Regions from separate parts of the Rhizobium sp. BK181 genome, predicted to be linked through region 1. Evidence: riboswitches for the same ligand, from Rfam matches in the RefSeq annotation. Region 1 holds a riboswitch; the other holds the start of a gene.
The links. Region 1 has a riboswitch for cobalamin ahead of cobU (bifunctional adenosylcobinamide kinase/adenosylcobinamide-phosphate guanylyltransferase). Riboswitches for the same ligand answer to the same signal wherever they lie in the genome.

Region 1 (4,417 bases):
ATCACCGCCGCAAGCACGAGCGCCGTGATCGGAAAGTCGCCGGTAATCTCGAGAGCAAGAAACGTCATCGTCAGCGGTCCACCGATGACGGCGACCGCAAGCGAACTCATGCCGACGACCGCGTAGATGACAGGTGTCAGCGTCGCATGAGCGAAATAGGGTGCCGAATAGGCGAAGAGCTTGCCGAGGAGCGCTCCCATGAACAGGGACGCGAAGAACAGGCCGCCTCTGAAACCGGAACCGATCGAGATAGCCGAAGCGAATGCCTTGAGAAGAAGAAGGCCGACAAGCACCGGAATTGCGACATCGCGGCCGAGATTGAGGTGCAGTGCACCGTGACCGGCCGACAGCACCTGCGGCGTGATCAGCGCGAGCAGGCCGACGACGATACCGCCAAGAGCTGGGCGCAGCGGGGTTGCAATCGAACTCCGGCGAGCCAATTCCTCGATCCAGGCGACGCCCTGCATGATCATGATCCCAACGCCGGCGCAGAATGCACCGAGCAACAGAGCCGGAACGTAATCTGCAGGCATGACGGTTCCAAAGTCACCGACGTCAATAAGGAAATCACTGCCGGCCAGCAGGCGTGCAATTTGGGTCGATACCAGTGCGGAAACGACGACCGGCGTCAGCGAGACGATGGTGTATGAGCCGATGATCAGCTCAAACGCATAGAAGGCGCCAGTCAACGGAGCGTTGAAGGCCGCCGCAATCGCACCCGAGGCACCGCATCCGACGAGAACGCGCAGATCCGAGCGGCGAAGCTGCAGCTTCAGCCCAAGCTTCGAGGCCAGTCCCGCCGCCAGCTGCGTATAGCCGGCCTCTAGGCCCACTGAAGCGCCGAAGCCGTTCGAAATGAGGTTCTGGACCGCCACCAGAATACTGTCGGTGAGCGATAGCCGACCGCCATGCAGCGCGTTAGCCTCGATCGGGTCCACCATCGGCTTCTTGCGCGTTTTGGCAAGCACGAAGAGCATCAGACCCAGTAGTATGCCGCCGCAGACAGGCGCCGTCAGCAACAGCAGCTTGTTGTCGATCTGCGAGGAACTCAGCCGCTCGATGTCACTGATTCCGAAGATCAGACTGTGCATTTCGCGGGAAACGAGGCTCATGCCCGTCACCGCAAGTCCGGAGATAACGCCGACGATCGCGCCCGCGATGACCATCCCCAGCTCGGTGCGTCGCAGTAGTGCGCGCATCCGCCCGATGTCGAGAAGGGTATGGAATGGACCGAAACGGCGGATATCGATTCTTAGGAGCATCACGGGAAAACTAGGCGGCACTGGGCGCGATCAAGTGGAAGGGAGGGAAGGGGAAATCGGTGGCGCGTCCCGCTTGCGACGCAATTGCGGCAAAAGACCGGCGATCGCAACAATTATTTGTGACGTAAGTGACTGATAAAAGACGATGAATTTGGTAGAGAAGGTCGCGTTAAGGGCGAGTCCGACGGTGCATCATCCGTGGTCTTGAGCCCGCTTCCGATTGACTTCACCCGGGGCCTTGCCTAACGATGAGTTCATAACGGATGGTTCCGGACCGGTTGAATCGGTGCGGATGAAAAGGGAATGTGAAGCGGTGGACCCAATCCGGGCACCGTCATCATAGCCGACCCCGCGACTGTAGAGCGGTCAGGGTTTTCCGTCCGGCGTTGTTTTCGCGTTGATGACAGCCTGCAATGGTGCAGGCGGGCGGCGCGGAGGTGGCGACGGAAAAGTCACTGGTAGTGCATCATGATCAACCGGGGCAGGACGCCTCTGACGTCTACGAATCGTCCGCGCTTTTCATGAAATGCAGCCGGGAAGGCGAGGAAAATCCGCTGGCACGATCTGGGGCGACCGATTTCCGGTCTGCCCCGATCGCGGCCAAGACCCGCGAGCCAGGAGACCTGCCAACCGTGCCGGGCGAGAAGCCCATTCCTGGGCTTGTGCCCGCTGCCAGCACGGAGGTTGTCATGGCTGAACAGAAGAGTTTTCGGCTGCGTCCTGCAGCCATTCCGGTCTCTCGCGGCAGCGTCCCGCAGATCGGATATCACCTGCCATGAGCCCGATATCCTCCGGTGCGACCTTCGTCCTGGGCGGCGCGCGCTCGGGCAAATCGCGTTTTGCCGAACAGCTGGTCGCGTCAAGTGAGCTGGAGCGCCACTATGTGGCGACGGGCCGGGCCTGGGATGAGGAGATGCGCGCCCGGATCGACAAGCACAAGGCCGATCGTGGCGATCTCTGGCACACTCACGAGGAACCGCTCGATCTGGTCGGCTGCCTGCGGGCGATCGATGGCGAGGGGCGGGCGATCCTTGTCGATTGCCTGACGCTTTGGGTCACCAATCTGATGATGGCGGGGCGCGACATGGAAACGGAGTTCGCCTCGCTTGCCGCCTACCTGCCGACGGCACGCGCACGGCTCGTCATCGTTTCCAATGAGGTCGGCCTGGGCATCGTTCCCGAGAACCGCATGGCGCGGGATTTCCGGGATCACGCCGGCCGCTTGCATCAAATGATCGCGGCTGAGGCCGCGGACGTGTATTTTATCGCGGCAGGTCTGCCGCTGAAGATGAAGGGTTGAATTTCATGAACCAGCAGAAAATCCCGGCGACCGTGATTACCGGCTTCCTCGGCGCCGGCAAGACGACGATGATCCGCAATCTCCTTTCCAATACGAACGGCAAGAAGATCGCGCTTATCATCAACGAGTTCGGCGATCTCGGTGTCGACGGCGAGGTGCTGAAGGGCTGCGGCGCGGAGAACTGCACCGAGGACGATATCATCGAGCTCACCAACGGCTGCATCTGCTGCACGGTGGCCGACGACTTCATTCCGACGATGACGAAGCTTCTGGAGCGCGAGCAGCGTCCGGATCACATCGTTATCGAAACCTCAGGCCTCGCGCTGCCGCAGCCGCTCGTTGCCGCCTTCAACTGGCCTGATATCCGCACCCAGGTCACCGTCGATGGCGTGATTACTGTCGTCGACAGCGCCGCCGTCGCCGCTGGCCGCTTCGCGGATGATCACGATGCCGTCGAGGCTCGTCGCGTGGAAGACGAGTCGCTCGACCATGAGAGCCCGATCGAGGAGCTTTTCGAGGATCAGCTGACCTGCGCCGATCTGATTGTGCTCAACAAGACTGACCTTCTCGACACCGCCGGCCTTGGCCGCGTGCGCGATGAGGTCGCTTCGCGCATTGCCCGCAAGCCCGTGATGATCGAGGCGCGCAATGGCGAGGTTCCGGCAAGCGTCCTGCTCGGGCTCGGCGTCGGAACGGAAGACGATGTGATCAACCGCAAGTCCCATCATGAGCTCGAGCATGAGGACGGTGTTCCCCACGATCACGATGAGTTCGACAGCTTTGTGGTGGAACTCGGGGCCATTGCTGATCCGGCAGCTTTCGTGGATGCGCTGAAGGGCGTCATCGGCGAACATGACGTGCTGCGGCTCAAGGGCTTCGTTGATGTTCCCGGCAAGCCGATGCGTCTGCAGTTGCAGGCAGTCGGCAGCCGTATCGACCACTATTTCGACCGCGCCTGGGCGACCGGTGAAGCGCGCGGCACCCGCCTCGTCGTTATCGGCCTGCACGAGATGGACGAGGCAGCGGTGCGCAAGGCGATCGAAGCGCTGGCATAAGGCAGTCCGATGCATCTGCTTCTGGCACAGCAGGGAACGATCAGCGACGGCGAGGAGGCGATCGATCTTGGTCAGTCTCGCGGCGACGTCCTGTTCCTGTCGGCCGCCGATACCGAGCTTGCCGCGATCGCTGCCGCCTATGACGAGGCGACGGCCGGCTTCTCGCTGCGGCTGGCAAGCCTGATGAGCCTCAAGCATCCGATGTCGGTCGATGCCTATATCGAGCGGACGGCCCGGCATGCGAAGCTGATCGTTGTCAGGGCGCTGGGAGGCGCCAGCTATTTCCACTACGCGCTGGAGGCGCTTCATGCTGCGGCGGCGCGGTCCGGTGCGTTGATTGCGGTTTTGCCGGGAGATTCGAAGCCTGATGCGGGTTTGACGCCGTTTTCGAATGTTCCGCTTGAGGATCTGAACGCGCTCTGGGCCTACCTCATTGAGGGTGGCGACGGCAATTCGCGGGCGTTTCTTGGGTATGCCGGTGCGGTGCTCTCAGGCGCGGAAAAGCCGGAAGCGGCATCGCCGTTGATGAAGGCCGGGATATGGTGGCCGGGCAAGGGCGTTCTGGGCGTCGACGAGTGGAAGCTAGCCTGCGACAAGCGGCTTGGCGCTGTTTGGGAAAGCAGAGTCCCGACTGTCGCTATCAGCTTCTATCGCGCGCTCGTGCAGAGCGGCGAGACCAGACCGGTCGAGGCTCTTGTCGACACACTTCTCTCTGAAGGTATCCGGCCGCTGCCGGTATTCGCCTACAGTCTCAAGGATCCTGTGTCCAAGGGCATTTTGGAAAGCGTGTTCGATGTCAT
Region 2 (4,417 bases), on a different contig from region 1:
GCTGATTTCCCAGCGCGGCGCCACTTTCTTCACCGACACCTATGTCACCTTCAATCCGAGCGCCGAGGAAATTGCCGAGTCGACAGTTCTTGCCGCCGAGGAAATCAAGCGCTTCGGCATCACCCCGCGCGCTGCTCTCGTATCCCATTCGAATTTCGGTTCGCGTGAATCCGAGAGTGCGACGAAGATGCGCGCTGCGCTTCAGCTTGTGCGCGAGGCTGCGCCTGAGCTCGAAGTGGACGGCGAGATGCACGGCGAAAGCGCCATCTCCGACGCCTTGCGCAAGCGTGTCATGCCTGACACCACTCTGCACGACGAAGCGAACCTGCTGGTCTTCCCGAACCTCGATGCGGCAAACATCACGCTCGGCGTCGTGAAATCGATGATCGACGGATTGCATGTGGGACCGATCCTGCTTGGCGCTGCACTCCCAGCGCATATCCTGGCGCCGTCCGTGACTTCGCGCGGCGTCGTCAACATGGCCGCCCTCGCCGTCGTCGAGGCTTCACAGCCAGCGTGATTTGCGGCCGATGGAGAAAATGCGCTAAGATTTCAACCGCAGCCTGCTAACAAGCAGGCTCGCGGCAGAGGCGAGGCACAACGCCGCGCCTATGACCGCTCGTATTTGCTCACCGATGGGACCGTGCCTTGAACCGCTGGATTCTGTCACTCGCAACAGTGCTTGCCTTCACCGGCCTGGCCCATGCCCAGGTGCCGGCAATCTGTGGCGACCTGCGGGCGCGGCTCGCCGACCTGCCTGAGATCATTGGCAGCACGCCTGAGGTGCGCAAATTCGCCAGTGCCATTGCAGAACAGAACCTTGAACTGCGCAAGCTCCGCAGCGATCTGCGCCAGAACGGTTGCACGAGCGGCAGCATGGTCGTGATCGGCGATGACGACGGCTATTGCGGCGAGCTCGAGCGCGCAGAGAGCAAGATGGTCGACAACATCCGTTATCTGCAGCAGCGGCGCGATGAATTGCGTGGCCAGAGCCAGGATGTGCGCACGAGAAACGAGCTGCTGGCGGCACTCGACGACAACGGCTGCAATGACGAGCAGTGGCCCGAGGACCGCGCAGAGGGATACGCGGCGCCGCCGAGCATCGAAGACCAGGCTATGCGCAACGACACCTTCATACCTTTAGGTGACGATCCTAACCAGCGCCGATACGGTTTCGGCATGTCGACTCTCTCTCATCTGAACACCGTTTGCGTCCGAACCTGCGACGGCGGCTTCTTCCCATTGAGCTCGAATGCGACCTCCCAGGACTTCCCCCGTGACGCAGATACCTGCTCGAAGATGTGTCCAGGGATCGACACCGAGCTTTTCTATCATGACGTCTCGAGCACCGAGACATCACAGATGATTTCGGCCGCGACGGGCGCTCCCTACAGCGCCATGCCGAATGCCTTCGCCTACAAGAACCGCAAGCCTGGCGAAAAATCGTCCTGCAGTTGCGATCTCAACGGCTACTACGAGCGGATGCGAAAAAGCCAATCACTCAGCGAGCCGCCACAGCAGGGATCAATCACGACGATCGAAACCAAAAAGCCCGAGGCCAAGGTCCAGTCCGTTACCCCCGCGGCTTCGCAGCCGCAGGCACCTGACAGGCCTTACGATCCGGCAACCAGCAAGGTCCGCCAGATCGGCCCACAGTTCCTGGCCGGCGACCAAGGCACGATCGACCTGAAGAACCCGGCAAAGCCGGGCCCTCAGCCGCAGCAACAGTAGCCACCCTCAGTCGAGCGAATTGTCCCAACGGTCAGTGAACACGAGTTCCTCCAGCGGCAGCCGCTGACGCCAACCTTTGGCCGCCAGCTCCGGCTGGTCATAAAGCTGATCGACATACCCGACGCAGAGCCAGGCAACGATCTCGACGCGATCCGGCACACCGAGGATTTGCTTGATATCGGACTCGTGAAAAATGCTCACCCAACCAACCCCGATACCTTCGGCTCGGGCAGCCAGCCACAAATTCTGCACGGCGCACACCGTCGAATAGGAATCCATCCGCCGATTGTGCGTTCGACCAAGAACGACATCGCCGCAGCGATCCGGATCGCAGGTCACACAGATGCTGAGTGGCGCGGTTCGGATGCCTTCAAGCTTCAGCGACAGGTAGAGCTGCTGCCGCTCGCCCTCAAACATCTCGGCCGCCTCGCGATTGGCGCGATCGAAGGCTTGCCATACTGCCTCTTTCACCTGCTGATCGCGCACCAGGACGAAATTCCAAGGCTGCATGAACCCAACCGACGGCGCGTGGTGCGCGGCGGTCAAGAGCCTGCGGACAACGTCGTCCGGTATCGGATCCGGGAGAAACTCCGAACGGACATCGCGACGCGTCGAGATCGCACGATAAACGGCGTCACGTTCCTCGGTCGAAAAGGCTGCGGCTCCCGACAGGGAGCCTGAATGGTCTGGTCGCATCGTCAATCCCCAACAATACAACCGCCCGCCGTCCACGCAGGTCAGTCTATGATGTCGGGCCGGTCTTCTGACTTGGCATCATCCGACTGCCGCGCCTTCCCGGTGCTGGACCAGTGGCTTGATGCGGCAGACGTCAGCCTTACAGCGTTGGGCACGTTCCGGTCTCTCACCGAATTCCCGATTCTCCCACCTGAGGCAGGCACCCGACGGAAGTTCTATGCCGGCAAAACTCGCTCGACGCAATCCTTCACGCAGAGACGGGATAGTAACGCACATAGGCGAACTCATCGCCTGACGGCGACCAGTTGGGCACGTTGATCGTTCCCTGTCCGCCGAAAAGATCGAAGAGCGTCGTCAGGTTTCCACCGTCCATGTCCATCAGCCGCAGGCGAACATCGAGATCACGCGGATGGTCGAAGACATCAGGATCATAGGAAAGGATCAGAACCTTGTCATTATTGGGCGATGGATGAGCAAACCAGTTCCCGTAATTGTCACTGGTGATCTGCTCGAGCCCGGTCCCGTCGGGATGGATCCGCCAGATCTGCATGAGGCCGGTGCGGCTGGAATTGAAATAGATCCATTGGCCGTCCGCCGAATAGTCCGGCCCGTCATTGCGTCCTTCGCCGTGTGTCAGCCGCTTTTCTTCGCCGCCTGCCACAGAGATCGTGTAGATATCGAACAGGTCGTTGCGGATGCCGCAATAGGCGAGTTCTTTTCCGTCGGGCGACCAGCCGTGCCAATAGGACGGCTGATTTTGCGTCACAAGTCGCGGCGTCCCGCCTTCGGCCGGAAGCACATAGATCGTCGACTTCCCGAATTCCGTCTTATCGGAGATGACGATCTCACGGCCGTCAGGCGAGATGCCATGATCATTGTTGCAGGTCCTGGCAAAGCCAGTATCCACCTCAGCGACCTTGCCCGAACCGTCTAGCGCCAGCCGGTAAAGAAGCCCGTCGCCATTCAGCAGAAGATAGCTTCCGTCCGGCGAAAAGTTCGGCGCTTCCACCAATTGCGCGGTCTGCCAGACCACGCGCGCCTCGCCCGTTCTGACATTATAGATCTCGACGGAACTTCTCAATCTAAATCCTCCTGACATCGATTCCCCTGACCTACGATGCCTCGCCACCGAGCACAAGTCGACGCGGGGTAGCGATGGGTGTCGGGCACACGGCCCTCGGCCCTTATCCACCAATCACAAATGCTGGAAACCTAACGGTTCATCTAGCGTTCATGACGAAGGTGTGACAGTTCAGTGAAGCTTTTATGACGTTGGAGTTTTTCAGTTGATCGCGTTGGTAATGAGGTCCGCAGCGGCAACGCGGGTTGCGTCGCTTTCCACCGGTGTCCGGGGAAGCGCACAGTCGCCGGCTATACGGACGGCCCTGGCCATCAGCCTTTCCGCTCTCATTGCCGTTTTCGCCACCGTAGCGGTTGAAATTATTGCGCGCGATGGGCTGGCCGACGTTGGGGAATTCCTGACGTCGCCGGCACGTCCCGGTATCACCACCGTCGCGATGCTGACCGTCCTGATGCTCTCTCTGGATGCAGCCCTGGGAAGGCGATTCATTTCGGCATTGATCGTTCTGCCGGTGGTTATCGTCCCGGCTATCGTCTCCAACCAAAAGCAGCACTACCTTTCGGATCCTCTTTATCCGTCAGACGTCCTCTTCGGACGGCAGATCATGGAATTGCTGCCGGTGATGGTGCGCGACCGACCGTGGACCGCCGTCGCCATGCTCGTTGGCATCATTCTTTCCGTTGCCGCGATTGCCGCGCTCTGGCATTTCGCCTGGCGCCACTTTCCGCGGCTTTCGAAGACCACTCGCCTGCGTCACCTCTGCATCGGCCTGCCTGTCGTCGCCGCCTTCGGCACGCTGATGGACTATTCCAAATACTCCTACATACGCGACCGTCTTCAGGTCGTTCCGATGATGTGGGACCAGAAGGAAAACTACCGCAGCAACGGCTTCATCCTGGCCTTCATCTT

Region 2: another riboswitch for cobalamin. It lies ahead of bluB (5,6-dimethylbenzimidazole synthase); the one in region 1 lies ahead of cobU (bifunctional adenosylcobinamide kinase/adenosylcobinamide-phosphate guanylyltransferase).

The regions. Positions count from the first base shown of each region.
Region 1 covers NZ_JACHZA010000007.1:124,275-128,691, forward strand. The annotation lists gene FHT77_RS18010 (chloride channel protein) at 1-1,262, opposite strand, end outside; cobalamin riboswitch at 1,510-1,908, shown strand; gene cobU (bifunctional adenosylcobinamide kinase/adenosylcobinamide-phosphate guanylyltransferase) at 2,038-2,562, shown strand; gene cobW (cobalamin biosynthesis protein CobW) at 2,568-3,617, shown strand; gene cobN (cobaltochelatase subunit CobN) at 3,627-4,417, shown strand, end outside.
Region 2 covers NZ_JACHZA010000015.1:113,705-118,121, forward strand. The annotation lists gene FHT77_RS24885 (NADP-dependent malic enzyme) at 1-520, shown strand, start outside; gene FHT77_RS24890 (DUF2865 domain-containing protein) at 649-1,731, shown strand; gene bluB (5,6-dimethylbenzimidazole synthase) at 1,738-2,427, opposite strand; cobalamin riboswitch at 2,467-2,649, opposite strand; gene FHT77_RS24900 (TolB family protein) at 2,675-3,508, opposite strand; gene FHT77_RS24905 (LTA synthase family protein) at 3,729-4,417, shown strand, end outside.